2 regions of the Vreelandella sp. L-25 genome follow, and region 2 is predicted to be linked to the other one. Evidence: predicted binding sites of a transcription regulator. Region 2 holds the regulator's gene; the other holds the start of a gene.
What was found. The regulator sigma-54, encoded in region 2, starts transcription at its own class of promoters, with help from an activator protein. The targets are predictions, from matches to a motif close to TGGCACNNNNNTTGCTNT.
Positions count from the first base shown of each region.

Region 1: the regulator sigma-54 is predicted to act here: its motif matches at 12,057-12,074, upstream of glnK (P-II family nitrogen regulator).

Region 1 covers NZ_JBSXNH010000066.1:149,314-163,922, reverse strand. The annotation lists gene AC13CN_RS10285 (amino acid ABC transporter substrate-binding protein) at 1-918, shown strand, start outside; gene AC13CN_RS10280 (amino acid ABC transporter substrate-binding protein) at 1,144-2,169, shown strand; gene AC13CN_RS10275 (amino acid ABC transporter permease) at 2,253-3,443, shown strand; gene AC13CN_RS10270 (amino acid ABC transporter permease) at 3,465-4,565, shown strand; gene AC13CN_RS10265 (amino acid ABC transporter ATP-binding protein) at 4,652-5,380, shown strand; gene AC13CN_RS10260 (RidA family protein) at 5,478-5,870, shown strand; gene AC13CN_RS10255 (histidine phosphatase family protein) at 5,867-6,454, opposite strand; gene AC13CN_RS10250 (host attachment protein) at 6,544-6,975, shown strand; gene AC13CN_RS10245 (methyl-accepting chemotaxis protein) at 7,078-8,946, shown strand; partial or broken gene AC13CN_RS10240 (methyl-accepting chemotaxis protein) at 9,084-9,500, shown strand; gene AC13CN_RS10235 (LysR family transcriptional regulator) at 9,504-10,430, opposite strand; gene AC13CN_RS10230 (ferredoxin--NADP reductase) at 10,623-11,399, shown strand; gene glnK (P-II family nitrogen regulator) at 11,550-11,888, opposite strand; gene AC13CN_RS10220 (ammonium transporter) at 12,154-13,401, opposite strand; gene AC13CN_RS10215 (P-II family nitrogen regulator) at 13,502-13,840, opposite strand; gene AC13CN_RS10210 (accessory factor UbiK family protein) at 14,190-14,531, shown strand.
Region 2 covers NZ_JBSXNH010000064.1:17,800-32,408, forward strand. The annotation lists gene AC13CN_RS08920 (YhdP family phospholipid transporter) at 1-1,208, shown strand, start outside; gene tldD (metalloprotease TldD) at 1,205-2,659, shown strand; gene yjgA (ribosome biogenesis factor YjgA) at 2,669-3,190, opposite strand; gene pmbA (metalloprotease PmbA) at 3,286-4,626, shown strand; gene AC13CN_RS08940 (HPr family phosphocarrier protein) at 4,654-4,923, opposite strand; gene rapZ (RNase adapter RapZ) at 5,001-5,924, opposite strand; gene ptsN (PTS IIA-like nitrogen regulatory protein PtsN) at 5,990-6,457, opposite strand; gene hpf (ribosome hibernation-promoting factor, HPF/YfiA family) at 6,462-6,770, opposite strand; gene AC13CN_RS08960 (RNA polymerase factor sigma-54) at 6,868-8,283, opposite strand; gene lptB (LPS export ABC transporter ATP-binding protein) at 8,389-9,147, opposite strand; gene lptA (lipopolysaccharide transport periplasmic protein LptA) at 9,159-9,662, opposite strand; gene lptC (LPS export ABC transporter periplasmic protein LptC) at 9,671-10,243, opposite strand; gene AC13CN_RS08980 (KdsC family phosphatase) at 10,243-10,785, opposite strand; gene AC13CN_RS08985 (KpsF/GutQ family sugar-phosphate isomerase) at 10,828-11,814, opposite strand; gene AC13CN_RS08990 (ATP-binding cassette domain-containing protein) at 12,085-12,906, shown strand; gene mlaE (lipid asymmetry maintenance ABC transporter permease subunit MlaE) at 12,907-13,707, shown strand; gene mlaD (outer membrane lipid asymmetry maintenance protein MlaD) at 13,723-14,187, shown strand; gene AC13CN_RS09005 (MlaC/ttg2D family ABC transporter substrate-binding protein) at 14,221-14,609, shown strand, end outside.

The DNA.
Region 1 (14,609 bases), on a different contig from region 2:
AGCGTGCGCTGCGGCGTTAACGCCGCCCAGCCCGGCTTCTCATCGCTGGACGATAACGACCAATATCGCGGCCTGGACACCGATGTGTGCCGCGCCATTGCCGCTGCCGCGCTAGGTGATGCCAGCAAAGTCAATTTCGTACCGTTAGACTCGGTGGAGCGTTTTGCCGCACTGCAGTCTGGCGAGGTGGACGTGCTCTCCCGCACCACCACCTGGACCTCCAGCCGCGACACCACCCTCGGGATGAACTTCACTGGCGTCAGCTACTACGACGGCCAGGCGTTTATGGTGGCCAGCGACCTCGGCGTACAGAGCGCAAAAGAACTGGATGGGGCGGCTGTTTGCACTCAGTCAGGCACCACCAGCGAACTCAACCTTTCCGACTACTTCCGCATTAACAACATGACCTATGATGCGGTGGTGTTTGATTCACCTGAACAGTCGATTGCGGGCTTCGAAGCAGGCCGCTGCGACGTATTGAGCTCGGATGCCTCGCAGCTCTACGCCCAGCGCATTCAACTGGCCGACCCCAATATGGCCGTGGTGCTGCCGGAGATCATCTCCAAAGAGCCGCTGGGCCCCGCCGTGCGCCAAGGGGATGACCAGTGGTTCAACATCGTGAAGTGGTCGCTATTTGCCATGCTGAATGCCGAAGAGCTGGGCGTCAGTCAAGCCAACGTGGATGAGCAGCTAAGCTCAGACAACCCAGATGTGATGCGTTTGCTCGGCCAAGATGGTGATTTTGGCGAAGCCATGGGCCTACAGCCGGACTGGGCCTACCAAATCGTCAAACAGGTAGGTAACTACGCGGATATTTATGATCGCAACGTGGGCACAGGCTCTGATTTTAAGATTGCACGAGGCTTAAACGCGCTTTGGAAAGATGGCGGCATTCAGTACGCGCCGCCCATTCGCTAACACGCTAAGCGACTAGCCACCGACCTCCGCCAGCGGCTGCGCACCAAAAAAGCGCATGGCGTAGCTGCTGGCCTACTTTTTTGCACCACTACCTTCGTCAAATCCGCTGATTTTACGTTGAAAAGCGCTGAATTTGCCGACATATCTTTCTTGGCACCTTCCTTGCTAGCTTTTAATGATGCATCACCATGCATAATGACATTAAATCGAGGAAGGGGAACAAACATGATTAATAAGAAACACCTGGTACTGCTTGCCTCTGCGGGTGCAATTACGCTGGCCGGTATCGCTACCGCGCAAGCGAACACATTAGAAGAAACGCGCTCTCGCGGTGCCGTACAGTGTGGCGTTAGTGATGGCTTGCCAGGTTTTTCCGCGCCGGACGATAGCGGCGAATGGCAGGGCCTGGACGTTGACGTATGTCGTGCCGTGGCTGCCGCCGTACTGGGCGATGCGGACGCCGTTAACTACATTTCCCTGAACGCCGTTGAGCGCTTCACTGCCCTTCAGTCCGGCGAAGTGGATGTCCTTTCTCGTAACACCACCTGGACCACCACCCGTGACACCACGCTGGGTCTGAACTTCACCGGCGTTAACTTCTACGACGGCCAGGGCTTCATGGTCTCTCGCGACCTGGGTATCACCAGCGCGGCCGAGCTGGATGGCGCGGCGATTTGTATTCAATCAGGCACCACTACCGAGCTGAACCTGGCTGATTACTTCCGTGCCAACGGCATGGAGTTCGACCCCATCGTTTTCGATACCTCCGAGCAAACCGTAGGTGGCTTCCAGGCTGGCCGCTGTGACGTTCTGACGTCTGACACTTCTCAGCTGGCGGCCCTGCGCATTCAGCTCGACGACCCGGCGGGCGCCATGATTCTGCCGGATGTCATCTCGAAAGAGCCGCTGGGTCCGGTCGTGCGTCAGGGTGACGATCTGTGGTTCAACATCGTGAAGTGGTCGCTGTTCGCTATGATCAACGGTGAAGAGTACGGCGTCACCAGCGAAAACGCTGAAGAGATGCTCAGCTCCGATAACCCGGACGTAGCGCGTCTACTCGGCCAGGACGGCAACTATGGTGAAGGCATGGGTCTTGACGCCGACTGGGCCTATAACATCCTGAGCCAAGTGGGTAACTACGGTGAAAGCTTCGAGCGCAACGTAGGTATGGGTTCACCGCTGGAAATCGAACGCGGTGTCAATGCCCTGTGGAACCAAGGCGGCTTCCAGTACGCACCGCCGATTCGCTAAGCGTCTCGCTTGACCCCGGCCCGCCACCTTTTTGGTCATGGCGGGCCATTTGATTGACCTTCCGTATCGCGGAGACGCCACCCATGTCCGTAAGACCTAACGCTCGCCCCGTTGGCCAAAAGCCACCGTTCTGGCGAGACCGCGCCAAACGTGCGCTCATCTTCCAATGTCTGCTCATCGCCGCTGTTATCGCCTTTTTGTTCTATATCGTCGGCAACGTGCAAGACAACCTCTCCTCACGGGGTATCACCACAGGTTTTGGCTTCCTGAGTAATACCGCCGGTTTTGGGATCGTTCAGAGTCTGATCGACTACTCTTCCCAAAGCACCTATGGCCGCACCTTTTTCGTTGGCCTACTGAATACGCTGTTGGTGGGCGGGCTAGGCGTGATTGCCGCCACCATCATTGGCTTCATTGTCGGTATCGCCCGTTTATCGCCCAACTGGCTGATCGCCAAACTGGCGGCGGCGTATATCGAAACGTTTCGTAATATCCCGCTGCTGCTGCAGATCTTCTTTTGGTACTTTGCCGTGCTGCGGGCGCTCCCCAGCGCGAGGGAAAGCCTGGCGTTTGGCGAAGCCGTGTTTCTTAATGTACGCGGGCTTTATCTACCTGAGCCGCTGTTCGAATCGGGCTTCGGGCTGATTCCTGTCACCTTTGTGATCGCCATCGCGGCCAGTATTGCGCTGGTGATATGGGCAAAACGCCGTCAGGAAGCCACGGGGCAGCGAATTCCCGCTTACTGGATCTCCTTTGCACTGATCTTTGGGCTGCCCCTGTTGGTCATGTTGGCCACTGGCGTACCCATTACTTGGGAAATGCCCGAGCTGCGTGGCTTCAACTTCCGCGGCGGCATCACGGTGATTCCTGAGTTTCTGGCGCTGTGGTTCGCACTCTCGATCTACACGGCGTCGTTCATTGCCGAGATCGTGCGCTCCGGTATTCAGGCCATTTCACATGGCCAAACCGAAGCGGCGCAGGCACTGAGTCTGCCGCGCAACCTGGTGCTGCGCCTCGTCATCATTCCTCAGGCATTGCGGGTCATCATCCCCCCGCTCACCAGCCAATACCTGAATTTGATCAAAAACTCGTCGCTGGCTACGGCCATTGGCTATCCGGACCTCGTATCGGTGTTTGCAGGGACCACGCTGAACCAGACAGGCCAAGCCATCGAGGTCATTGCCATGACCATGGCGGTCTACCTGACGATCAGCCTGCTGGTATCCATGTTCATGAACTGGTTCAACGCCCGTGTGGCGCTGGTTGAACGCTAGGCCGTTGGCGAGGGCATTCCCATGATTCACAACCGAACGATGATCGAGCCAAAGCCGGCGCCCAGCAGTTCCGTGGGCCCTGTGGCATGGCTACGCAGCAACCTGTTCAACGGCCCGATCAACACGATCTTTACTCTGATCGGCCTGTATATTCTCTACCTGCTCGTGGTTCCCACGGTGCAATGGGCGTTCATCAACGCCGACTGGGTAGGCACCTCCCGCGAAGACTGCTCCCGGGAAGGCGCCTGCTGGGTGTTCATCAACGCACGCTTCACCCAGTTCATCTACGGCTTGTACCCGCGCTCGGAAATCTGGCGTGCCAATATCGTCTTTGCCGGGTTCTTCACCCTGATTGCCTGGCTGGCGATTCCCAAGCTGCCTTTCAAGCGCTGGGTGGCCGTGTTTGCGCTGGTCGGCTTCCCCGTGATCGCCTACGTGCTGCTGCATGGCGGCTATTTCGACCTGCCGCGTGTGCCGACCCATCGCTGGGGCGGCCTGATGCTGACCCTGCTGCTGGCCACCGTGGGCATGGTAGGCGCGCTGCCGATCGGTATCGTGCTGGCCCTGGGGCGGCGTTCGAACATGCCCATCGTCAAGAGCTTCTGCGTCATCTTTATCGAGTTCTGGCGTGGCGTGCCGCTGATCACCGTGCTGTTTATGGCCTCGGTCATGCTGCCGCTGTTCCTGCCCTCCGATATGAGCGTTGACCGCCTAGTGCGTGCCCTGATCGGCTTAACGCTGTTCCAGAGCGCCTATATGGCAGAGGTCATTCGTGGCGGCTTGCAGGCGATTCCAAAAGGCCAGGAAGAGGCCGCGGCAGCGCTCGGCATGACTTACTGGAAGCGCATGGGGCTGATCATTCTTCCCCAAGCGCTGAAGATGATGATTCCCGGCATCGTGAATACGTTTATCTCGCTGTTTAAAGACACCACCCTGGTCATGATTATCGGGCTCTTTGACCTTTTGGGGATCGTGCAAGCGGCACTGGCCGACTCACGCTGGTTAGGCTTCTCGTTGGAAGGTTACGTGTTTGCCGCCTTCATGTTCTGGATCTTCTGTTTCAGCATGTCGCGCTACAGTCAGTACCTAGAACGCAAGCTGCATACCGGCCACAAGCGCTAACGCCGCTTTTATCAACGATTTTTTAGCAGGATAGTGACATGACACAAGCAGCTTCCCATAACCCTGGCACCGGCACTTCGGATCTGATGGTCGAAATGCGCGGCGTCAACAAGTGGTACGGCGATTTTCACGTGCTGCGGGATATCTACCTGGAAGTGAAACGCGGCGAGCGGATCGTCATTTGCGGGCCTTCTGGCTCGGGCAAATCCACCATGATCCGCTGCATCAATCACCTAGAAGAGCACCAAAAAGGCGAGATCGTGGTGGGTGGCGTGCCGCTGACCCAAGACGTCAAGCGCATCGAGCAAATTCGCCGCAGCGTCGGCATGGTATTCCAGCATTTCAACCTGTTCCCTCACCTCACGGTGCTGGAAAACTGCTGTATCGCGCCAATGTGGGTACAGAAGAAGCCCCGCAAAGAGGCCGAAGCCATGGCCATGCAGTATCTGGAGCGGGTGCGTATTGCCGAGCAGGCCAATAAGTATCCCGGCCAGCTCTCCGGCGGCCAGCAGCAGCGGGTAGCGATTGCCCGCTCGCTGTGCATGCACCCGGACGTCATGCTGTTTGACGAACCGACCTCGGCCCTCGACCCGGAAATGATCAAGGAAGTACTGGACGTCATGATCGAGCTGGCCGAAGAGGGCATGACCATGCTGTGCGTTACCCACGAGATGGGCTTCGCCAAGACCGTGGCCGACCGCGTCATCTTCATGGACCAAGGGCAAATCATCGAAGAGAACGCCCCCGAGCCGTTCTTCAATAATCCGCAATCCGAGCGCACCCAGCTCTTCTTGAGCCAGATTCTGGGGCACTAATCCTGTCTCCAGTGCCACGATGTACTGAACGTGGGCCTCCAGTGAGGCCCATTTTCATGGACCCTCTACGCCACAACATCACAACAAGTGAGTCATCATGGAAAAGCTCTTCATTGACCGCGCACCGCAGCCCATTGCCCCGTTCTCACACGCCTGCCGGGTGGGCGACCTGGTCTTCATCACCGGCCAAATGCCCACGGTGCCGGAAACCAACGAGATGCTGCTGGGCACGTTTACCGAGCAAACCCACCGGGTGATGCAGAATCTGGCCATCGTGCTGGAAGAGGTCGGCAGTAGCTTCGAATACGTGGTTCAGTCGCGGGTCTTCATCACCAATATGGGCCACTTCGATGAAGTGAATCAGGTCTACGCCAGCTACTTCCAACAACCACTGCCCACCCGCACCTGCATTGGCGTGACCGGGCTTGCGGGCGGCGCGGATGTCGAAGTCGATATGATCGCCTGGATTCCTCCCAAAGCGGGCGCTTAACCACCCACGAGTGTAATGCTGGCAGGCAGTAGCGCAGGCTGCTCCCGATGCTTCGTCAGCGGCTTGCCCGCCAGCGCCGTGAGCAGAATTTGCAGGGGGTCGCCGTGGCTGACCACCAGCACCGTTTCACCCTCAAAGCGTTGCTCCAACGCTTCCAGCGCAGCGACCATGCGCGCCGCGACACGCTTGACCGGCTCCACCTGCCACTGGGTGTGGTCGGCGTTCTGGGCATCGAAGGCCCACACCTCCGGGTAGTGGCTATCCGCCTTGCCCTCCAATTCACCAAAGTGGCGCTCCCTCAAGCGCTCCTCTTTTTGCATCTCCAACCCAAACGCGGCGGCCACTCGGGCGGCGGTGTGCGTGGTGCGTAAAAAGTCCGAATGCACGACCTGTGTGGGTACCGGCCAGTGCCACCGTGCGACGGTATCTGCCAGCTGCTGCTCGCCCTGCGGCGACAGCCCATACGCCAACAGCCCTCGCTCGGGGGAGCTGATGATGGTGCCTTGTGCGTTAGCCTGGCTATGGCCGTGGCGCATCAGCAGATAGCGGTTTCGCCAATGATGACGTGAGTCGTCTATATCCATGCTCTTTTCTCTATGAAAACCGTGTTTGACCAAACACGGAACGGTTGCCATGGTTAAAGGGTAATCAATGACATGGAGGACGTATGACAATGACCACCTATATCGTGGTAGCCGACGCCGCTCGGGCACGTATCTTCACCCGTGATGCACTTCACCTCGCCGAGCAGGAGAGCTTGGTACACGCTGCAGGCAGGCTGCATGAAGGCGACTTGATCACGGACCGCCGCGGTGCCGATGTTCATGAGTCTACGTCAACGTCATCGCGCTCATCCGGCGAGGAAGGCGCGGCCTCCCAACATGAAAACGAGCTGTTTGCCAAAGAAGTCGCCCAGCGACTCTACACTGCGCGGGTGGACAACAGCATGGACAAGCTGATCATGGTCGCGCCTCCCAAGTTCTTGGGGCTGCTCAAAGAGAAGCTCGATAACCCCACGCAGAAGCTGGTCACCCACACGCTCTCGAAAGACCTCAGCAAAGCGTCCATGGCTGATATTCAGAACGCGGTCAGCGATCTTCGTTAACACTACAGTTAGCGCTTACTAACTTTTTTTCCTGCTTTTTACTAAAGGCGTAGTCGCTCTCGCCGATACCCATCATGAACCCTGATGATCCCGAGAGCGACTATGTTTTCTTCCCTACGTTTACGTATCTTGCTAGCGGCCCTTATCGCTATTGTGTTGGCTTTAACGGTGAATGGCATTGCTAGTTACACGACTGTAAAGCATCACAATAGTGAGCAGGTTAATCGCAACCTAAGCGCTGTTGTGAATGGAAACACACAGGCCATCGATGAGTGGTTCAATGCGCGCTACACGATGTTAGCCAGCATGGAACACACTGCAGTTAGCGAAGAGCCGCTACAAGCCTTGCGACAATTAGCCGATTCTGGCGACTTTATGACCGCTTACATTGCTTACCCGTCCACATCAGAGGGAATTTTCTCAGACGGCTGGCAACCCCCTAGCGATTATGACCCACGCCAGCGTCCCTGGTATCAAGGCGCGGTGAACGCGCAAGACACTATCATCACCGCCCCGTATGTCGATGCTCAAACGGGCGGCCTGATCATTACCTTCGCTCGCCCCTTCTATCAAAACGGCGAACTAGCCGCTGTGGTTGGGGCCGATATTACGATTGCTGACGTTATCGATATTGTTGCCAGCATTTCCCCCACACCGTCTAGCTTTGGCTTTCTAACCACCAACGATGGCACGCTGGTTGCCCATCCGGATGAGTCGCTGACGCTGGAGCCTTCAAGTGTATTAAGCGATGCGCTCACGCCTTCGGACCTCACTCGCATCGTGCAGGCAGACTCCCCACAGCCGCTAGCTCTGCAAGGCAGCGATAAACTGCTAATGGGCAGTGCTGTAGGCGGCAACAGCGGTTGGCAGTTGGTCGTCGCGTTAGACGAAGCAGAGGCCACCGCAGACCTGCGCGCCATTGCCACCACGTCCATCGTTACCCTGCTGATCGTCGCGGCCATTACCGCTGTGGTATTTGGGCTGCTGCTGTCGCTGCTGCTGCGCCGCCTGCTGGGGGTGCGCAACGCGATGGATAACATCGCCTCCGGCGAGGGCGACCTCACCCAGCGTCTGCCAGAAGAAGGCAACGACGAAGTCACTCAAATCGCTAGCGCCTTTAACCGCTTTGTTAACAAAATGGAGCACGTCTTAATCGATGTGCGCACCAGCAGCGAATCGGTGCACCACGCCGCTAACGAGATTGCCATGGGCGGCCAAGACCTCTCCCGCCGTACCGACAACGCGGCGTCTAGCCTGCAGCAAACCTCCGCATCGGTAGAGCAAATCACCAGCACCGTGCAGCACACGGCGGCCTCAGCACAGGAAGCCAACAAGCTCTCCCACGCGGCCACCGAAGTCGCGAAAGAGGGCGGTCAGGTGGTGTCGAACGTGGTCACCACCATGGAAGATATTTCCGACGCCTCCAACAAGATTGGCGAGATCGTCACGCTGATGAACAGCATTGCCTTCCAGACCAACCTGCTGGCGCTCAACGCCTCGGTAGAAGCAGCGCGGGCTGGCGAGCATGGCCGTGGCTTTGCCGTCGTGGCAGAGGAAGTGCGCAAACTGGCTGGCCGCAGCAGCGACGCGGCCAACGATATCCAGAAACTGATCGAAGACTCGCAAGCCAAGGTGAATAACGGCACCTCGTTGGTACGCAATGCGGGTAGCACGATGAAGGATATCGTAGACCACATCACCCGCGTAACCGACGTACTGGAAGAGATCAACGCTGCAACCAGCGAGCAAAGCGATGGCATCAAACAGGTCAACATCGCCGTGGCCGAGCTGGACCGGATGACCCAGGAAAACGCCGCCATGGTGGAAGAGTCCACCACCGCCGCCGAGCAGTTGAAAGAGCAGGCGGATCGCCTGACCGGCACGATCAGCAGTTTCAAACTCTCTAACGCGGCATCACCCGCGCTGCAAGCGCCGCAGGATCGCTTACCGCGCACGTCAGAGACCTTCTAAACGTCTCGTCTGCCACTCCTCCATGGCCGCCGCAGCGCTCGCGGTGGCGGCCATGTCATGCGTTAACCATGAATCTTTGTTCTACTGGTTCAAGGATGGCACTCGATACGCTCTTCCGCCTCTTGCTGATGAACAGCATTGCCTTCCAAACCAACCTGCTGGCACTCAACGCCTCAGTAGAAGCAGCGCGGGCTGGCGAACACGGGCGCGGCTTTGCCGTGGTGGCCGATGAAGTGCGCAAGCTCGCCTCGCGCAGCAGCGACGCCGCCATGCACGAGCTGGCCGATAGCGTAACTCGCGTCACCCAAATGCTGGGCGATATCAGTACGGCAGCCGGTGAGCAGAACGACGGGATCAACCAAGTCAGCATCGCGGTGACCGACCTGGATCAGATGACCCAGCAAAACGCCGCCCTGGTGCAAGAGTCCACCACCGCTGCAGAGCAGCTCAAAGACCAAGCGGACAAGCTGGCCGCGCTAGTGGGTGGCTTTACGCTAGAGGCGTCGCAGCACCCGGCTCAGGCGCTGCCAAGCCCTGAAAAGGCCAAGGTGTAACCGCTAGGGTATCGGTGGCAGCGGGATATCGTCACTGCGCTTGGCCCCGGCGGTCATTTCCCGGCAGAGACGTAAAAACTCCCGAACGCCGGTGGTGAGGTACTTGTGGCGATGCCAAATGAACGTGAACTGGCGCTTGAGATCCAACTCCGGCGTGGGCAGCGGCACCAAGCTGCCGCGCCGGAAGGCATCACGCAGTGCCAGCCGCGACACGCAGCCAATCCCTAATCCCGACTCCACCGCGCGTTTAATGCCCTCGGTATGCTCCAGCTCCAACAGCGTATTGAACCGGCTGCGACGGTGGCGGGCGGCATGCTCCAGCGTCATGCGCGTGCCTGAGCCCTCCTCACGCATGATCCAATCCTCCCGCAGCAGCTGATCCAGCTCCAGGTGCTCCCGCCCTGCCAGCGGGTGGCGCGGCGAGCAGAACACGCACAGCTCATCCTCGACCCAGGGCTGGCTGATGATCATGTCGTCATCGCACTGCCCCTCGATCAGCCCTAAATCCAGCGAGTGCTGGCGCACGCCCTCGATGATATGCCGCGTATTGCGCACCGCCAGCCGCACTCGGCTACCGGGATAGCGCTGCATGAAATCGCTGATTAGCAGCGTGGCGAGATAGTTACCGATGGTGAGCGTCGCGCCGACGTCCAATGCGCCCACGCCCTGTTGGCCCCGCAGTAGCTCCTCGACCTCCTCGGCGCGGTCCAGCAGGGCCACCGCCTTGGGCAGTAGCTGGAAGCCGAGCGCGTTGAGTTTCAGCCGTTTCCCGATGCGATCAAGCAGTTGGCAATCGAACTGGCGCTCCAGCTCCGCCAGCGCTGTGCTGGTAGCCGATTGCGACATGGCCAGCGCGCGCGCCGCGTGAGAAACGCTCTCGTGCTGAGCAACGGCTACGAAAACTTCTAACTGTCGCAGGGTGTAGTGCATGGCCAAAACCTATCTGTAGAGTGGTCCGCGAAAGGGCTATATCGATTTTAAAGATAAGCGTTATCAAGATAATTTGCTTAACAGATATACCACCCTTATTTAGAATTGAGAGCAACCTATAGAGCTATTTTTTATTCTTTTTTGGAATATGGCGAGCAAGGCTTAGGCCTCGCTGCCCCTGGAGGAGTTAGCATGAGCAAGTTTGCCCTGGAAGAAGTGCTAAGCGTTCACCACTGGAACGATACCCTATTCAGCTTCCGCACCACTCGCGAGCGCAGCCTGCGCTTCAAGAACGGCCAGTTCGTTATGATCGGCCTGGAAGTGGACGGCAAACCCCTGATGCGCGCTTACTCCATCGCCAGCCCCAACTACGAAGATCACCTTGAGTTCTTCAGCATCAAGGTGCCGGATGGCCCGCTCACCTCGCGCCTGCAACACCTGAAAGTGGGCGACCAGATCATGGTCAGCCGCAAGCCGACCGGCACACTGGTGTGCGACGACCTGCTGCCGGGCCGCAACCTGTATATGCTCTCGACCGGCACTGGCTTGGCGCCGTTTATGAGCCTGATTCAAGACCCGGAAGTCTACGAGCGCTTCGAGAAAGTCGTGCTGGTACATGGCGTGCGCGAAGTCTCCGAACTGGCCTACGCCGACTTCATCACCAAAGAGCTGCCCGCCCACGAGTACCTGGGCGAAGAGATCGCCGAGAAGCTGGTGTACTACCCCACGGTGACCCGTGAAGAGTTTCACACCATGGGTCGCCTGACCGACCATATTCGCACCGGCAAGCTGTTCGAGGACACCGGCCTACCGCCCATCGACCCGCGCCAAGACCGCGCCATGATCTGCGGCAGCCCGGCGATGCTGGACGACACCAGCGCCCTGCTCGATGAGCTGGGCCTGAACATCTCCCCGCGTATGGGCGAGCCGGGCGACTACGTCATCGAACGCGCCTTCGTTGAGAAGTGAGCCTCGTTCGAAGGGTGAAAGGTGAAGGGTGAATAGAAAATCGTAGCCCGTGTCATCGTCGCCTTATGCACAAAGCCCCTGTGGATATTATCCACAGGGGCTTTGTCGATTCAGCGCGACTCACTGTTCACGCCTTACCATTCACCGTGGTTAAACAGCGTCTTTACCGGTTTCGCCGGTCCGGATACGGATGACCTGCTCGAGCGGCATCACGAAGATTTTACCGTCACCGATTTTGCCGGTATTGGCGACCTGGGTAATCGCGTCGATTACCTGCTCGGCCATATCGTCGTCGACGGCCACTTCCAGCTTCACCTTGGGCAGGAAATCCACCACGTACTCCGCGCCACGGTAGAGCTCCGTGTGGCCCTTCTGGCGGCCAAAGCCTTTCACTTCCGTTACCGTAATGCCCTGCACGCCGATATCAGAGAGCGATTCGCGTACGTCATCAAGCTTGAACGGCTTGATAATGGCTGAGATCAATTTCATTGCGACATCCTCTAGCTTGGTGGCCCACTGTTATCAAAACAGCGTTATTGAACGGTTGTCATAACCCATCAAGGTTGGCGGGGCGCTCGCATAGCCAAGCCCGTTACCCAGTGGGTTAAGCATACACCGCCATGGGCAGAGAATAAAAAGCCAGTACGTACCTAGCTAATAACAACCAGCGTGCAACCTACCTGGGAAGGACAAAAAGGCCTCCCACGGTGGGGAGGCCAAAAGGAGCACGCCAGCTCACATGATTAGCGCAAGCTTATTTCTTGACGCTAAACTCGGGGTAGGCTTCCAGACCGCATTCAGCGATATCGACGCCTTCATACTCTTCTTCTTCGCTAACGCGGATACCCATGACCGCTTTCAGCACCAGCCATACCACTAAGCTTGCGATGAAGACCCAGCCAAAGATGCCCACGATACCGATCAACTGTGCACCGAAAGAAGCATCGCCATTATTCAGCGGTACTGCCAACACACCCCAGATACCGACCACACCGTGAACGGAGATCGCACCAACCGGATCGTCCAGCTTCAGTTTGTCCAACGTTACGATAGCCGCGACAACAATCAGGCCACCTACTGCGCCAATAATGGCAGCACCCAGCGCTGAAGGAGAAAGCGGGTCGGCGGTAACCGCCACCAGGCCAGCCAGCGCGCCGTTCAGCGCCATGGTGAGGTCCGCCTTGCGGAACCACAGCTTGGCTAGAATAAGCGCGGCGATGACACCACCAGCAGCCGCTGCGTTGGTGTTCACGAACACTTGCGCAACGTTGTTAGCTGAACCGATATCGGACATTTTCAGCTCAGAGCCACCGTTGAAGCCGAACCAGCCCATCCACAGGATGAAGGTACCCAGCGTTGCCAGCGGCATATTGGCACCGGGAATGGCGTGGATAGAGCCATCTTTACCGTACTTGCCTTTACGCGGGCCAAGTACCAGCACACCGGCAAGCGCTGCAGCCGCACCGGCCATGTGCACAATGCCGGAACCCGCGTAGTCAGAGTAGCCCACTTCAGACAACCAGCCGCCGCCCCACGTCCAGTAGCCAGACACCGGGTAGATGAACGCAGTCATCACCACGGCAAAGGCTAGGAACGCCCACAGCTTCATACGCTCAGCAACCGCACCCGAGACAATCGACATCGCGGTGGCCACAAACACGACCTGGAAGAAGAAGTCCGAACGCATGGAGTAGTAAGGCGCATCATCACCACCGGCCAGCACCGCATCGACGCTGTTCTCGGTACCGATCAGGAACCCAAGGCTAGGCAGGAAACCGCCTTCGCCGCTGGAGTACATGATGTAGTAGCCCACCAGCAGGTACATGGTGCAGGCAATGGCAAACAGCGCAATGTTCTTGGTCAGAATTTCAGCGGTGTTCTTGGAACGTACCATACCGGCCTCGAGCATCGAGAAGCCGGCGGCCATCCACATGACCAGTACGCCGCAAATCAGGAAGTAAAACGTATCGAGCGCATAGCTCAAATCAGCTAACTCATTCATGAGGTGTTCCCCGTTTGTACTAAGAAGAGGTACTTGGAAAAGGTACTTAGAAGAGATACTTGGCGACGTTAAAACGTCATCAGCAACTCAAAGTCGGCCCTTAAACGGCGTCAGCACCGCGCTCACCGGTACGAATACGGATCACATCTTCCAACGGTGTGACGAACACTTTGCCGTCGCCGATTTTGCCGCTATTCGCTGCATTGCAGATGGCATCCAGCACGCTCTCCAGGCGCGCATCGTCGACGGCGACTTCCACTTTCACCTTGGGCAGAAAGTCGACCACATACTCCGCACCACGGTAGAGTTCGGTATGCCCCTTTTGGCGACCAAAGCCTTTCACTTCAGTAACCGTAATCCCTTGAACGCCGTTGTCGGCGAGTGCTTCACGAACGTCGTCAAGCTTGAATGGCTTGATGATAGCGGTGATGAGTTTCATCCCGGATCTCCCCTGCTGGCTCGGTGGATAGCGGCATGGCCGCCCGAATTTAGTGCTTACCCTACTAATGCTCATACCGTGCCACTCACTTTTTTATTATTTAAATTCAAAAACTTAAATTATTAACATAAGCAAGTGGCGGTAACTAAGCACCACTACCTACTACGTGCCGGACTTGCCCTGCACCATAAAAGAACATTGAAAAAAGCTAGTCGCTCCATTTCGATGCATTTGTACACGTACGCCCACCGCGCTTAATTAACAAACGGTACATGCGAATCGTCGGCGGGTTGCGTATCCTTACTCACAAGCAGTTCACATTTATGCGTGATCGTTTAAGGAGAGAGCCATGGCGCCCCAAGACCGCATTAGCCGCTTAGCCCAGCAGATCGGCGACCGCTTACAGAATGCGTCGCAAGCCCCGGAAGATATTCAGAAAGGTGTCCAGCAGGTGGTACGCGGCGCGTTTGACCGCCTGGAGCTGGTATCGCGGGAAGACTTTGATATTTTGATGGATGTGCTGCAGCGCACCCGCTCGCGGGTAGAAGCTCTAGAGCGCCAAGTGGCCAGCCTGGAAGCGGCGATAGAAGCATCTAACACCCCCGCCGCCACGCCTGTAGAAGCTGAAGTACCGCCCGCCCCTGTGCAACCTTCCAGCACAACTAAGCCAACCGCTGACGGCGCTGAGTAAGTACGCCGTTTTGCACGGCATGGGGCAGGTTCGGCTGCCCCACTTCTTGCCCCTCTCTCTCTCTCATACTATCTCTAC
Region 2 (14,609 bases):
CGTTAGACCCCATGGCATGGCACGCTGTTCTGTCGCCGATATTGTCGGGAGGCGCCTTGGCATCTGCTTCTAGTGGCGAGAGCACGCCGCTTGAAGTACTGCTACGTGCTGGCTGTTTACGCTTTCGTGACAAGTGCTTTGGCGCTTTTAACGCCTCAGGGACACTCACCGGCCAGCGCGCAGCACTTCAGCTTAGCGGCGATATGTTGTCTGGGCGCCTAGATTACCAACCCGCCAGCGAGCGGCCGCTTGATGTTGCAATTAGCATGCTAGTCCTAGATCGTTTACTGGACCTGCCCGCCAAAGAGCATGATGCCACTGTCGCAGCCCCCGACTCTTGGGTTGATGCAATTGAAACACAGCATGTAGCCCCCGTTGCTATTCCCGACTGGCTAGCTGAACTGCCCAACGGCAGGCTACGGCTAGCGGATATTAGCGTTGGTGGCACTCGCTTTGGCCCATTAACCGCCTACTGGCAAACCGATGATCGTCGTTTTTCGCTCTCACCAGTTGGTTTAACCCTCGGACAGCTTTCTGCACGCGGCGAGTTGGTTTGGGAAGGCAATGCGGTGAATAGCCGTACACGAGCGGATATCTCCATACAGGGTGGCGATGTGGGGACGGCGCTGGAGCAGCTTAACCAACCGGTAGCCATGCGTAGCCGCACCACCGACCTTGCTGCTGAGCTTACTTGGTCGGGAGCCCCCTGGCAGCTTGATTTAAGCCGGGCTGGTGGTGAAATGAGTGCTGATATACGCGACGGCCGTTTTGTGACGCTTGAATCGACGCCTGCCCGCTTAGTGGGGTTGCTCAACTTTGATAACATTCTGCGCCGTCTACGGTTCGATTTTTCTGACCTAACCGGTCAGGGAACGGCCTTTGACCGTGTGCATGGCACTGCCGATGTAGCTGAAGGGCAGCTGTTGCTTCGTGGCCCCCTGCAAATTGATGCACCCGCCACCACGCTGACGCTAACAGGAAGTGTTAACCTCTTACAGCGTGAACTTGACCAGCGCCTAGGCGTCACACTGCCGGTTAGCCAAAGTTTACCCATCGCCGCCATTGCTGTCGGAGCGCCCATTGTGGGCGGTGCACTGTTTCTTGCCGACCAAATTTTTGGCGATGCGCTGGATCAAGCAACCACTATTTATTATCGCGTGCGAGGCCCTTGGACCTCGCCGCAAGTGACTTTAGAAGGCCCCCAATGACCGCACATAAAAGCGATATAGAGTCCGCTGTTTCCATTTTGCTAACGCCAGGTGGCCTCGATTTGAACGCTCTGGATGCTGGCCTTGGCTACGCCATGGGAGCGGGGATTGATTACGCCGACCTCTATTTTCAGCGCACCTGGCAAGAGGGTTGGGTGCTGGAAGATGGCGAAGTTAAAGAGGCCAGCTATAACATTGATGGCGGCGTTGGCGTGCGCTCGTTGGCAGGTGAGAAAACCGGGTTTGCGTACTCCAACCAAATTACCGCTGATGCACTAATGGATACAGGCCGTACCGCCTCTGGCATTGTCCGCAGCGGCAAGCAGTTGCCAGGGCAGAAAGTAATGCCAGTCAGCGCGGCGTCGTACTATGCAGGTATCGACCCACTGGCGGGCCTTTCGGCAGAAGACAAAGTGGCCATGCTGAAAGAGGCAGACCGCGTGGCCAGAGCGGCCGACCCGAGCATTAGCCAGGTCAGTGCGTCGCTGTCGGGCACCTATGAGGTGGTTTTAGTACGCGCCAGTGACGGCACCCTAGCGGCGGATATTCGCCCACTGGTGCGTTTTAACGTCAGTGTTATTGCGGCGAAAGATGGCCGCCGTGAGCGCGGCAGCGCTGGCGGCGGTGGTCGTTACTCCATGTCGCGTCTGCGGGATGAGGGCGTTGCCGAACGCTATGCCAAAGAGGCGGTGCGCCAAGCGCTGGTCAATCTTGAAGCCATTGATGCGCCAGCGGGGCAGATGCCAGTGGTGTTAGGTGCCGGTTGGCCGGGCATTCTGCTGCACGAAGCGGTAGGCCATGGCTTGGAAGGTGACTTTAACCGTAAAGGCAGTTCTGCCTTTGCAGGGCGAATGGGGCAGCGGGTTGCCGCCAAGGGAGTCACAGTGGTTGACGATGCCACTGTTGCTGATAGTCGCGGCGCGTTGAGCGTGGATGACGAAGGCACACCCGGCCAATATACGCCGCTGATTGAAGATGGCATTTTAACTGGCTATATGCAGGATAAGTTAAACGCGCGATTGATGAAGATGGCGCCTACCGGCAACGCCCGCCGCGAGTCGTTCGCTCATCTGCCGATGCCTCGTATGACCAATACGGTGATGTTGGCTGGTCAAGATGACCCTGCCGATATCATTAAAAGCGTTAAGCGGGGAATCTACGCCGTGAGTTTTGGCGGAGGGCAGGTGGATATTACCTCGGGAAAATTCGTGTTTTCGGCGAGCGAAGCCTACATGATTGAAGACGGTAAAATTACCGCGCCGGTGAAAGGTGCAACGCTGATTGGTAACGGGCCTGAGGCCATGGGCCGGGTATCGATGATTGGCCACGACATGGCGATGGATACCGGGATTGGCGTTTGCGGTAAAGAGGGCCAGGGTGTGCCGGTGGGGGTTGGCCAACCCACCCTGAAACTGGATGAGCTGACCGTGGGCGGCACGCAGTCTTCTTGAGACTCTGGTTTACAGCGCTAGCGTATCGCGCAGGTGTTTGAAAAGCTTGCGTGAGCTGGTGGGGGGCTTGCCCTGTTCGCGCTCTTTGCGGGCGTTGCGCACTAGCTGGCGCAGCGCCTGACGATCGGCGTTAGGGTAGTCTGCCATAAACAGGTCAACGGCGTCGTCGCCCTCATCCACTAGCCGGTCACGCCATTTTTCCAGGCGATGAAACGCATGATCGCGCTGCTCTTTCTCTTGTTCGATGGCATCGAAAACGCCCTGAATGGCCGTTAGATCCTCTTTGCGGATAAGTTTGCCAACGTATTGCATATGGCGACGGCGGCCTTCATGAGAGCGAATGCGAGAAGTCTCTTCAATCGCTCTCAGCATATCGTCTGATAAAGGAAAGCGCGCCCGCTCGGCAGGCTTCATGGCAATTAATGTTTCGCCAAGCGCTTGCAGAGCATGCATTTCACGCTTTAGCTGAGATTTACTCGGGCGCTCTTCTTGTTCATCGATATCGATAGGCTCGGGGCGTTGCTTCGGCATATAAGAACTCACAGATTAGATTCGTTTGCAGCATTATATCAGGCTGCGACCACAACATTGATTCGCCAATGCGATTCAGGTGAAAAGGAGGCCATATGGCACAGGCATTTGATGCAACGGCGCAGCAGGCGCAGTTGACGGAGCGCGCCACAGAGGCGCTTGCCCTGGCAAAACAGCTAGGGGCGGATGCCGCCGAAGTCGGCGCGAGCGTTGACCAAGGGTTGGGCGTTAGTGTGCGACTTGGTGAAGTGGAGACCGTTGAGCTATCTCGTGATCAGGGTATTGCGGTCACGCTCTATGTGGGAAAACGTAAAGGTAGCGCTTCCTCAACGGATGCAAGTAGTGCCTCCATTCGTGCCACGGTTGAAAAGGCGCTGGCTATTGCACGTTATACCGGGGAGGATCCCGCTGCAGGCCTCGCTGAAGCAGAGCTGATGGCGACCTATTTGCCAGACTTGAAGGTGCACTATCCGTGGGCGCTCTCAACCGATGAAGCGATTGACCTTGCCCTGCGCTGCGAACAGGCTGGCCGCGAGGTGGCAGGTATTCACCAGTCAGAAGGTGCCTCGCTCTCAAGCGGTGAGGGCGTGCGAGTATACGCCAATAGCCACGGCTTTTTGGGGACTCAAAAGGGTAGCAGTCACTCACTCTCCTGCATGCTGATTGCCCAAGATGAGCAAGGCATGCAGCGGGATTATGACTATACGTCGGCGCGTAACCCGCAGCAGCTTCGCCACCCAGAGGAGGTGGGGCGTGAGGCAGCAGCGCGAACGTTGCGGCGTCTAGGAGCACGACGCCCCCCGACGGGAACGTTTCCTGTGCTGTTCGATCCCTCCCTTGCTAGCGGCCTTATCGGCCACCTTATGGGTGCTCTGGCGGGCGGCGCGCTTTATCGAGAAGCCTCGTTTTTATGTGATCGCTTGGGTAGCCCGCTATTCCCCGATTGGTTTGGGTTAGAAGAGCGCCCGATGGAAGTGGGAGCAACGGCTAGTTCACCGTTTGATGCGGAGGGTGTACAAACCCGTAGCAACCGGTTTATTGATCAGGGGAGGGTGGCGAGTTACATGCTCTCTGCCTACAGTGCGCGTCGTTTAGGGATGCAGTCCACGGGCAATGCAGGCGGCGCGCGCAACATGCGCTTGTTAGCGCCGTTAACGCCGCGGGAAGAGCTGTTAACACAGATGGGGCGTGGTATTTGGGTGACCGAGCTCATGGGGCAGGGCGTTAACGGCGTCACTGGCGACTATTCCCGGGGAGCAGCGGGTTTCTGGATTGAGAATGGCGAAGTACAGTACCCCATTGAGGAGTTCACTATTGCTAGTAACCTCAACAAGATGTTCGCGGGGCTAAGCGGTGTGGGAAGTGATACGGATACCCGTGGCAGTATTCACACGGGTAGCTGGCTGATTGATGCGATGACAGTGGCAGGAAGCTAGTCGACAAGTGCTGACTTGGTAAACTAGCTACTGGTCTTCGTCAAACCGTGCGTCGAACAGAGCTTCAATGGCATCTAGCGCCTGTTCGGCGTCGTTTCCTTCAGCGGCGACAGTGAGCTCGGTGCCGCAGGGGGCGGCCAGCATTAGCAGCGACATAATATTGGCGGCATCGGCTTTCTGCTGCTGCTTATAAACCACGATATTCGCGGAAAACTGCTGGCCACATTTCACCAGTTTGGTGGCCGCGCGGGCATGAAGACCACGCTGGTTGGTAAGTGTTAAGGTTCTTTTGGGCACTCTGGTTCCTTTTTGCCGAGTGGGTCTTGAAACTTAGGTCTTGAGAAGCTTAGGCCTTAAAAATTAGGTTCTGAAGCTCAGGGCGTGCTGGCAGCGGCGGGTGTGGTAACGCATGGCACCGCAGGCTCTTCGCTCAGCGTGTATTGTAACCCCAGCTCACGGTGTCTCAACTGTACTTCTCCGGTCTGTTTAACCAGCTTTTTAGCAAGCTGTTCGACCATATAAACAGAGCGGTGTTGCCCGCCGGTGCAGCCAATAGCCACGGTTATATAACTTCGCTGGCTATTTTGGTAAGCCGGAAGCCACTTTTCCAACCAAGCCTGAATATCATTGGTCATTGCCTCGACCATTGGGTAGCTACTTAAAAACGCCACTATATTAGCATCACGCCCTGTAAATTGGCGCAGGGTAGGGTCCCAATAAGGGTTGGGCAGGCAGCGAACATCGAAGACTAAGTCGGCATCCATGGGTACGCCGCGTTTGTAGCCAAACGACTCAAACGTCAGTGTTAGCTGATCTTTTCGCTGGTGGGCGACTTGATCAGTAATGCGGCGTCTCAGGTCATGCACGGATAAGCGCGACGTATCGATCAACAAGTCAGCGAGATCGCGAATTTCAAGCAGCGTCTCTTCTTCTTTATTGATGGCCTCTTCCAACGTCATTTCGCTATCCCGGGTAAGCGGGTGGCGACGGCGGGTGGCTGAGTAACGCTCCAAAAGAATGCGCGCATCCGTGGTCAGATAGATGACCTGAAAACGAATTTCTCGCTGGCGTAGTTCTTCCAGTAAAGCTGGGAGGCGTTCAAGCGCCGTAGGAAGGTTGCGCGCGTCAATGCTCACTGCTAAGTGAGTGCGCTCGCCTTGCTCACGTAGTTCATCAACTAATGAGCCCAGCAGCATGGCGGGTAAATTGTCGATAGCGTAGTAGCCAAGATCCTCTAGCGCTTGTAAGGCGATAGATTTACCGGACCCTGAACGGCCGCTAATGATCACCAGTTGCATAGCGTCTCTCTTGGCTTGCATGGGAGGAAATTATCGCTGCGTGCAGTGGCCACCGCCCATAAAGCCTAGGCGGCTTGTTCGCGAATCTTGGCGGTAATAAGTGCTAAGAGTTCGCGCTGACTATCGGCTTTACGTAACTGCTGACGCGTATGGGCGTCGTTCATAATAGTAGCCACTTGGCCAAGCAGTGCTAGGTGGGTGTCATCTGCCTCTTCTGGTACCAGCAGCACAAACACAAGATCCACCGGGTCGCCATCAATGGCGTCGAAGTCTACTGGCTCAGCAAGCTTTAAAAAGCCAGCAATGGGTGCGCTACAGTGAGGACTGCGAGCGTGGGGGATGGCAACCCCGTTGCCTATCCCCGTACTGCCTAGTCGCTCGCGGCCAATGAGTCGGCTAAACACCTCTTGGCTATCTAGGCTGGGTGTATTTTGGGCGATAAAGGTGCTGAAAAACTCCAGCACCCGTTTTTTGCTGCCCCCGGGAACGTCATAAAGCACGCGCTCCGGGGGGAGGATGGTTTCCAACGTCATTGAGTTAACGCACACCAGCGCCCTGGGCGCGAGCTTGTGCTTTTTCCTTATGTTTAACGAGTTGACGATCGATTTTGTCTGCTAGCGCATCAATAGCGGCATACATGTCGTTATCAAGCGCTTCGGCGTGAAGGTCTGCACCGGCAGCGTGCAGTGTGCAGGCTGCTTGCTGGCGCTCCTTCTCAACAGATAAGGTCACTTGCACCGTGGTAATGTTGTCGTAGTGGCGTTCAACGCGCTCTAGCTTTTCGTTAACGTAGTCGCGCAAGGCGTCAGTCAGTTCAACGTGATGACCAGTGATGTTTACTTGCATTGACGTGCTCCTTATCCATCGGACTGTACTTCGATTGTAACCCTTTTTACGCTATTGCAAAGCCCTTGCGTTGAGTTTGTTCATACGTACCGCTTAACTAGCGTAAACGGCGGCGCTCACTTGACGAGGGAATGCCCATTGACTCCCGATATTTTGCGACAGTACGCCGTGCAACGCTAATGCCCCCCTCTTCAAGCAGAGTCACCAAGCGGCTATCGGAGAGCGGTTTTCCTGAGGGCTCATCCTGAATCAGCTTTTTGATGCGGGCGCGAATGGCTGTGCTGGAGTGGCTGTCGCCGCCGTCTTGGCCGCTTACCTGGCTTGAGAAGAAGTACTTAAGCTCGAAAACGCCCCGTGGCGTGTGAATAAATTTCTGCGTGGTCACACGAGATATGGTGGATTCGTGCATCTCTACCGCTTCAGCAATATCCGCTAAAATCAGCGGTTTCATTGCTTCTTCGCCATGCTCCAGAAAGCCAATTTGGCGTGCAATAATTTCACGCCCAACTCGTAGCAGCGTGTCATTGCGACTCGATAAGCTTTTGATCAGCCAGCGGGCTTCTTGGAGGTGCTCTTTGAGGAACTGGTTGTCTTGGCTTTTGTCTGCGCGTTTGATCAAGCTGGCGTAGTCGGGCTGTATACGCAAGCGTGGTAGTGCTTCTGGATTGAGCTCTAAATGCCAACCTTCATTGTCGTGCCGAACGACTAGGTCGGGGGTGATGTAGCTGTCGTCGGTAACGCCATAGGTGCTCCCAGGGCGTGGGTCAAGGCTGCGAATTAAACGGATGACATCGTCAAGCTGCTCGTCATCAAGGCTTAAACGGCGCTTGAGAAGCCGCATATCGTCTTTGCCTAATGCTTCCAAAAACTGGCGAACCAGCCGTTTGGCGGGCATTAGCAGAGGGGTGTCCTCAGGTAGTGAGGCGAGTTGCAGCATCAGGCATTCACGCAGGTCTCGGGCAAAGACGCCGGTGGGCTCAAATTGCTGCAAGCGCAGCAGGGTATTTTCCACTTCCCGCTGGCTTAAGCTGTCATGGCCTTGGGCTTTTAATCCTTCCCGAATGTCATTAAGCGGCTGGGTGAGATAGCCGTTGGCATCCAGCGCATCAATCAGGCTTTCCGCGATGGCGTATTCTCGCGGGCTAAAGTCTGTCATGGCCAGTTGCCATAGCAGGTGGCCATGTAGGCTTTGTCCAGCGGCTTGGCGCTCGAAGTCGGGGCCTTCACTGCTGCCACCCAGGCTGCCTATGTCTTGATAGGTATCTGACCAGTCACTGTCGACGGAGAGTTCGTTGGGGATGCTCTCGGACCACTCAGCCTCTTGAGGCTCACTGACAGCCTGCTCGCCAAACTCATCTTCTTGCTCAAGCATGGGATTGGCATCTAGCGCTTGCTGAATTTCTTGACGAAGGTCCAGCGTCGATAGCTGAAGCAGGGCGATAGCCTGCTGCAGCTGAGGTGTCATGGTCAGCTGTGTGCCGATACGCAATTGGAGAGAAGCTTTCATGACCATCTGAGAACCACTCGTTAATCAGAAAGCTCCACCCTAGAGCGAGTTATGGCTTGGTGCAAGTGCAATAAGCATGCCACTAAAAGAAATGCTTCTGCAGGTCACTGTTTAAAGGCGGAAATCAGCGCCTAAATAGACATCTCGAACCTTCTGGTTGTTGAGGATTTCCTGGGCGTTTCCACTGGCAATGATGTGACCGTCGCCAACAATGTAGGCAATATCACAAATATCCAGCGTTTCACGAACGTTATGGTCGGTGATCAATACGCCAATGTGGCGTTTCTTTAACGCTCGAATGATAGCTTTAATTTCCCCAACGGAAATCGGGTCAACCCCGGCAAAAGGTTCATCCAGCAGGATAAAGGCCGGTTCGGTGGCCAATGAGCGGGCGATTTCAACACGGCGGCGTTCGCCCCCAGAAAGACTCATGCCTAAGTTGTCGCGTATATGAGTGATGTGAAAATCTTCAAGTAGTAACTCAAGTTGTGCTTCCCGGGCGCTTCGATCAAGCTCTTTGCGTGTCTCTAAAATGGCCATAATGTTGTCAGCCACGGAGAGCTTGCGGAAGATGGAAGCTTCCTGGGGTAGATAACCAATCCCTGCCATGGCGCGTTCATGCATAGGAGCATGAGTGAGGTCAAGGTCGTCAATGCCTACTTTGCCCGCATCCAATTTGACCAACCCCACAATCATATAAAACGAGGTGGTTTTACCTGCACCATTAGGGCCAAGTAGCCCAACCACGCTACCTTGAGTGATTTCCAGATTAATATCTTTAACCACACGGCGGCGCTTATAGCTCTTCGCTAAATGATGGGCGTAGAGCGTTTTTACTGGTGTGGGGGCTGGGGATGTTGATGCTGCCACGTGGCCACTTCCTATTGTTCGGGCTGAAGGGTCATACGAATACGCTGATTTTCACTGCCGCTAACGTCAGAGCGTGCTTGTACTACTTCTTGATCGATAAAGTACTCTAAACGTCCACCTTGGAAGTGATCTCCTTGCTGGGTCAGCTCAGCTTGGTCAATCAGCTCAACCCGGCGTTCGGAAACGTGATAAATAATCCGACGCGCCCAGCCTTCTATAGGGGTTTCTTGGTCTTCAATTTGGTTACGCAAGTAAGCACGCTCGCCCGTAGCGATGGCGCGAGACAACTCGCCAGCATTGTTACGCTGAATTTCGACACGCTCTCCGCGTAGCTGCATATTGCCTTGGCGAATGTCAACGTTACCGGTGTACACGGCTGTCCCTGCTCGTTGGTCAAGGTCTAACCGGTCGGCCTCCACATGAATAGGCGCTTGGTTTTGTGCCGCTACAGGCAGTGCAATTGTGACAAGCGGCACGGCTAGGGCAAGAAGTGCAGTGCGGATTAGAGCATTCATCGCGACTCCTAAGGGGAACGGGTGGCCGGCGGATGAACGCCGCGCACGTTGTTGGTTAAACGGACTTGGCTGTCATCCAGCCATACATCCATTCGGGAGGCTTCCATACGCTGAGGGGGCTGCTGCAACACTACGTGGGTGTCGCTCCAGGCATGCCGGGTGGTCCCGTCGTAGTTTAATAGTTCGCTATCAAGCTGCCACCCCTCTTCAGGCGCTAGTAGCCGCGCGGAGCCTGCCAATGTTAATGCTTGGGTTTCAGTATTGAGGGTGCCAGTGTTCGCCGTGGCGAGCCACTCACGTTGTTCGCTATCAAACAGCGTGGCACGGGGTGACAACACGTCAGTCATTGCCGTTTGCGGAGTATGCACCAGCCGTGGGGTTACCAGAGATTGCTGAATAGTGCCTGTTTCGCCAAATAGGGTAATTTCGGCATTCTCTAATACGTGCCCAGGTTCCTGGGCACGAGCTTCAGAGTCAATCTCAGTCTCCTGGGGGCCGCGAGGGTCTAGCCAAACCAGCACGCCGCCTAGGGCGATGACCATTGCCGTGATCCAGACCCGTTTTCTTACCCTAAAGCGCATTATGGCTGTCCGTGCAGATACGTATCGAGTACGGCATCCCAGTGCCCTTGGGACGTTAGGAGCGTATCGCAAATTTCACGCACAGCCCCGTGTCCGCCAAGGCGTTCAGTGATCCAGTCGGCATGGGGGTGCATGTAGTCCGGAGCATTGGGGACCGTAATACCGACACCGGAGCGCTTGATCGGAGCAAGATCAGGTAGGTCATCTCCACAGTAGGCGACCTGTTCTAAGGTGATATCAAGCCGCTGACAAAGCGCTCTCAGGGTAGTGAGTTTGTCTTCACAGCCCTGGTATACGTGAGTGATTCCTAAGGCAGCAGCGCGCTGGCTCACCATAGGTGAATCACGGCCGGTAATCAGCGCCACATGGATGCCGACACGCTTGAGTAACTTCAGGCCATGACCGTCCTGGGTGTGAAACGCTTTGATTTCGATACCGTCAGCCTGAAAATAGAGACGGCCGTCAGTAAGTACACCGTCTACATCAATCGCAAGCAGTTTTACGCGGCGAAGTCGGTCGAGTAGTGCATCAGGTAGGGCCATAAAGCCTCCATCATCCATTGCCAAAAAAGCAGTATAAAGTCGTTAAATAACGCCGCTGGCAAGCAGGTCATGCATATGCAGCGCGCCGATGGGGCGCTGCTGTTCATCAACAACAGCCAGTGCAGTGATACGGTTATCTTCCATAATGCGCACCGCTTCGGCAGCTAGTATGTCTGGACCAATGCGCTTGCCGGGGCGCGTCATTACGTCATCTACCTGAACATCGCGCAGGTCGTGGTGTTGGTCTAGCGTGCGACGCAAGTCGCCGTCGGTATAGACCCCGGCAAGACGGCCTTCGCTATCCACCACGCAGGTAAAGCCCAGCCCTTGGCGTGTTATCTCAAGTAGTGCATCGCGCAGCGGGCTGCCCAGCGCTACTTGAGGGAGCCGTGAGCCATCGTGCATTAAGTCGCTAACACGCAGTAGTAAGCGCTTACCGAGGCTGCCGCCAGGGTGAGAGAGGGCAAAGTCTTCAGCGGTAAAGCCCCGTGCTTCCAATAGGGCAACAGCAAGGGCGTCGCCTAGGGCAAGGGCGGCGGTGGTGGAGCTGGTGGGTGCTAGGTCAAGCGGGCAGGCTTCTCGTTCTACACCGCTATCCAGGTGGGCGTCTGAGTGCTGTGCAAGAGTGGAGCCTGGGCGGCCAGTCATACTGACCAGCGGTGTGCCAAGACGCTTGAGTAGCGGAAGTAGGGCCGTTACTTCAGCGGTTTCACCGGAGTTAGAGAGTGCCAAAACCACATCGGCGCGGGTAATCATGCCCAAGTCGCCATGGCTGGCTTCACCTGGGTGAACAAAAAAGGCTGGAGTGCCTGTGCTGGCTAGGGTGGCTGCGATTTTGCCGGCGATATGACCTGACTTTCCCATGCCGGTGACTACCACGCGTCCCTGACAGGCAAGCATAAGCTGACAGGCGTGGTCAAAGCTTTCATCTAGCTTGGCTTGCAAGCCGCCAATAGCCGCTTGCTCGATTTGCAAGGTGCGCAGTGCACTTTCACGCAGTTGGCTGGGTGTGGATAGTGGCTGACGCATGGCGTGTCTCGTTTCATCGATGTGAATAGGTGACTAGTAAGAATAACATCTTGAAGCAGTGTTTAGCTAAAGCATGCAGCAAGTACCCGCGGTATTAGTGAGTTCTATTGACGAATGGTTTGTACGGCAATGATTTGCGCGACTGTTACTAAGAGTAGCGTTAGGATACGATGTTCGATAATATTTCGAAAACACTGTTTTCTAAACTGCCCCGCGCCCAGTCGGTTTATACTGACGCGTTCTGGCAACACGATGAAGGTCAATCAGCTTATGACGGATGTTCCCTTCATACAGGTTGAAGATGTTTACTTTTCCCGTGGAGATAACGATATCTTCCGTGGCGTTAATATGACCATTCCGCGTGGCAAAGTCACCGCTATTATGGGGCCAAGCGGCACGGGTAAAACAACGCTATTGAAGCTCATTGGTGGCCAATTAACGCCAGACCGTGGGCGGATTTTAATTGATGGGCAGGATGTTCACCGCCTGTCACGCAAGGCGTTGTTTACGCTACGTAAGCGCATGGGAATGCTGTTTCAGAGCGGCGCGCTGTTTTCGGACTTAGATGTTTTCGAGAATGTGGCCTTCCCGCTGCGGGTGCATACTGACTTGCCCGACACCATGATTCGCGACTTAGTGTTGCTAAAGTTGCAGGCAGTAGGGTTGCGGGGGGCAAGGCATTTAACTCCCGCTGAGCTATCAGGGGGTATGGCGCGGCGGGTGGCATTAGCGCGGGCAGTCGCACTTGACCCTGAGTTAATCCTTTATGATGAGCCATTTGTAGGCCAGGACCCTATCTCTATGGGTGTGCTGGTGCAATTGATTAAGCGGCTCAATCAGGCGCTGTCGCTGACCTCGGTAGTGGTCTCCCATGATATCAAGGAAACGTTGAGTATTGCCGACTACCTCTACCTGATTGCGGATGGGCAGGTGGCGGCGCACGGCACTCCGAGCTCGCTAGAGGTGAATCAAGACCCTCGTGTGAGCCAATTTATGCACGGCGAGCCAGATGGTCCGGTGCCGTTTCACTATCCCGCAGAGACGCTCTACCGGGATATTCTCGGTCACGATTTAGCACTTAAGGCAGGGTAGATGCAGTCTAAATTTTCTCACTACACGGCGCGGGTTACCCGTCTGGGTCGGAAAGGGTGTGATGTGGTCGAGGCCCTGGGGCGCGCCACGGTGTTTCTCGCCCAATCGGCAGTGGGCGTGCCTTCTCGAGAAGGGTGGTCGCTTTGGTTGCGTCAAATGCACTTTGTTGGTGTGCTGTCGTTGGCCATTGTGCTGGTGTCAGGGCTGTTTATTGGCATGGTGCTGGCGCTTCAGGGATATACCATTTTGGTGGATTTCGGCGCCGAGCAGGCGCTGGGCCAAATGGTGGCGCTTTCGCTACTACGTGAGCTGGCTCCTGTAGTGGCAGCACTGCTGTTTGCCGGGCGGGCAGGGTCTGCATTAACGGCTGAAATTGGCCTGATGAAGGCCACCGAGCAGCTCACCAGTATGGAAATGATTGGGGTAGACCCACTGCGACGCGTGGTAGCTCCAAGGCTGTGGGCAGGCTTTGTGGCGCTGCCTATTCTTACTGTGGGCTTTAGCGTGGTAGGCATCTGGGGCGGCTACTTGGTGGGCGTAGAGTGGCTGGGCGTATTTGAAGGCTCTTATTGGAGCAATATGCAGGCCAGCGTGTCGTTCATCGATGATATCGGCAATGGCATGATCAAGAGCGTGGTGTTCGCGCTGGTGGTGACCTGGATTGCTGTGTTTCAGGGTTATGACCTAGTACCAACCTCTGAGGGGATTTCTCGAGCTACCACCCGTACGGTGGTCTACTCCTCGTTAGCGGTGCTAGGGCTGGATTTCGTTTTAACCGCCGTTATGTTCGGCGGCCTTTAAGGGTGGAGTAATGTCATGAAGCGCAGCAAAACCATGGAGTTTGGCGTTGGCCTGTTTATGTTGGCTGGCATCATAGGGCTGGTATTCCTCGGCCTGAGAGTCAGCGGTTTAACGCTCTCAGCACCTTCAGATACGTTCCGCTTGGAGGCCAACTTCGCCAATATCGGTGGGTTGAAGCCGCGTGCCCGCGTCACTATGGCAGGGGTTACCGTGGGCCGGGTGGAGTCAATCGAGCTGGATACGGAGTGGTACGACGCTCGTGTCACTTTAAGCTTGGATAGTGAGCTTGAAGGCCAGCTTTCCCAGGATACCACCGCAGCCATATTAACGGCTGGCCTATTGGGCGAGCAGTACATTGGGCTAAGTGTTGGTGGGGCACCAGATGTGCTTGAGGAGGGTGACGTGATTCGTGATACGCAGTCCGCTCTGGTGCTTGAAGAACTTATTCAGCAATTTGTATCCAATATGGTCAGCAACTAGCTGCCTTTAGCTATCTTCATTTGAGAGGTTGATATGATGCATAAGGTTTTTCCTGTTTTCGTTCAGCGGCTCGCGTTGGCTGCCATGCTGTTGCTGGCACCGCTGCTGGCCCAAGCACAAACACAGTCTCCAGAAGAGATGATTCGAGACAATATCGAATCCTTTATGAGCCAAATTAATGGCAAAGAGGACTACTACGCCAATAATCTAGATGAGTTGAAGGCGCTGGTGAATGAAAGCCTCAACGAAGTAGCAGATTTTCGCTATATCGGTGCCAGTGTGATGGGCAGCTATTTCCGTAATGCCACGCCAGAGCAGCGCAGCCGTTTTGCGGATGTCTTCCGCCAGACGCTGATCGATACCTACACGCGTGGTCTGGTGACCTTCGACTACGACGAGCTGCGTGTGTTGGGCCAACAGCG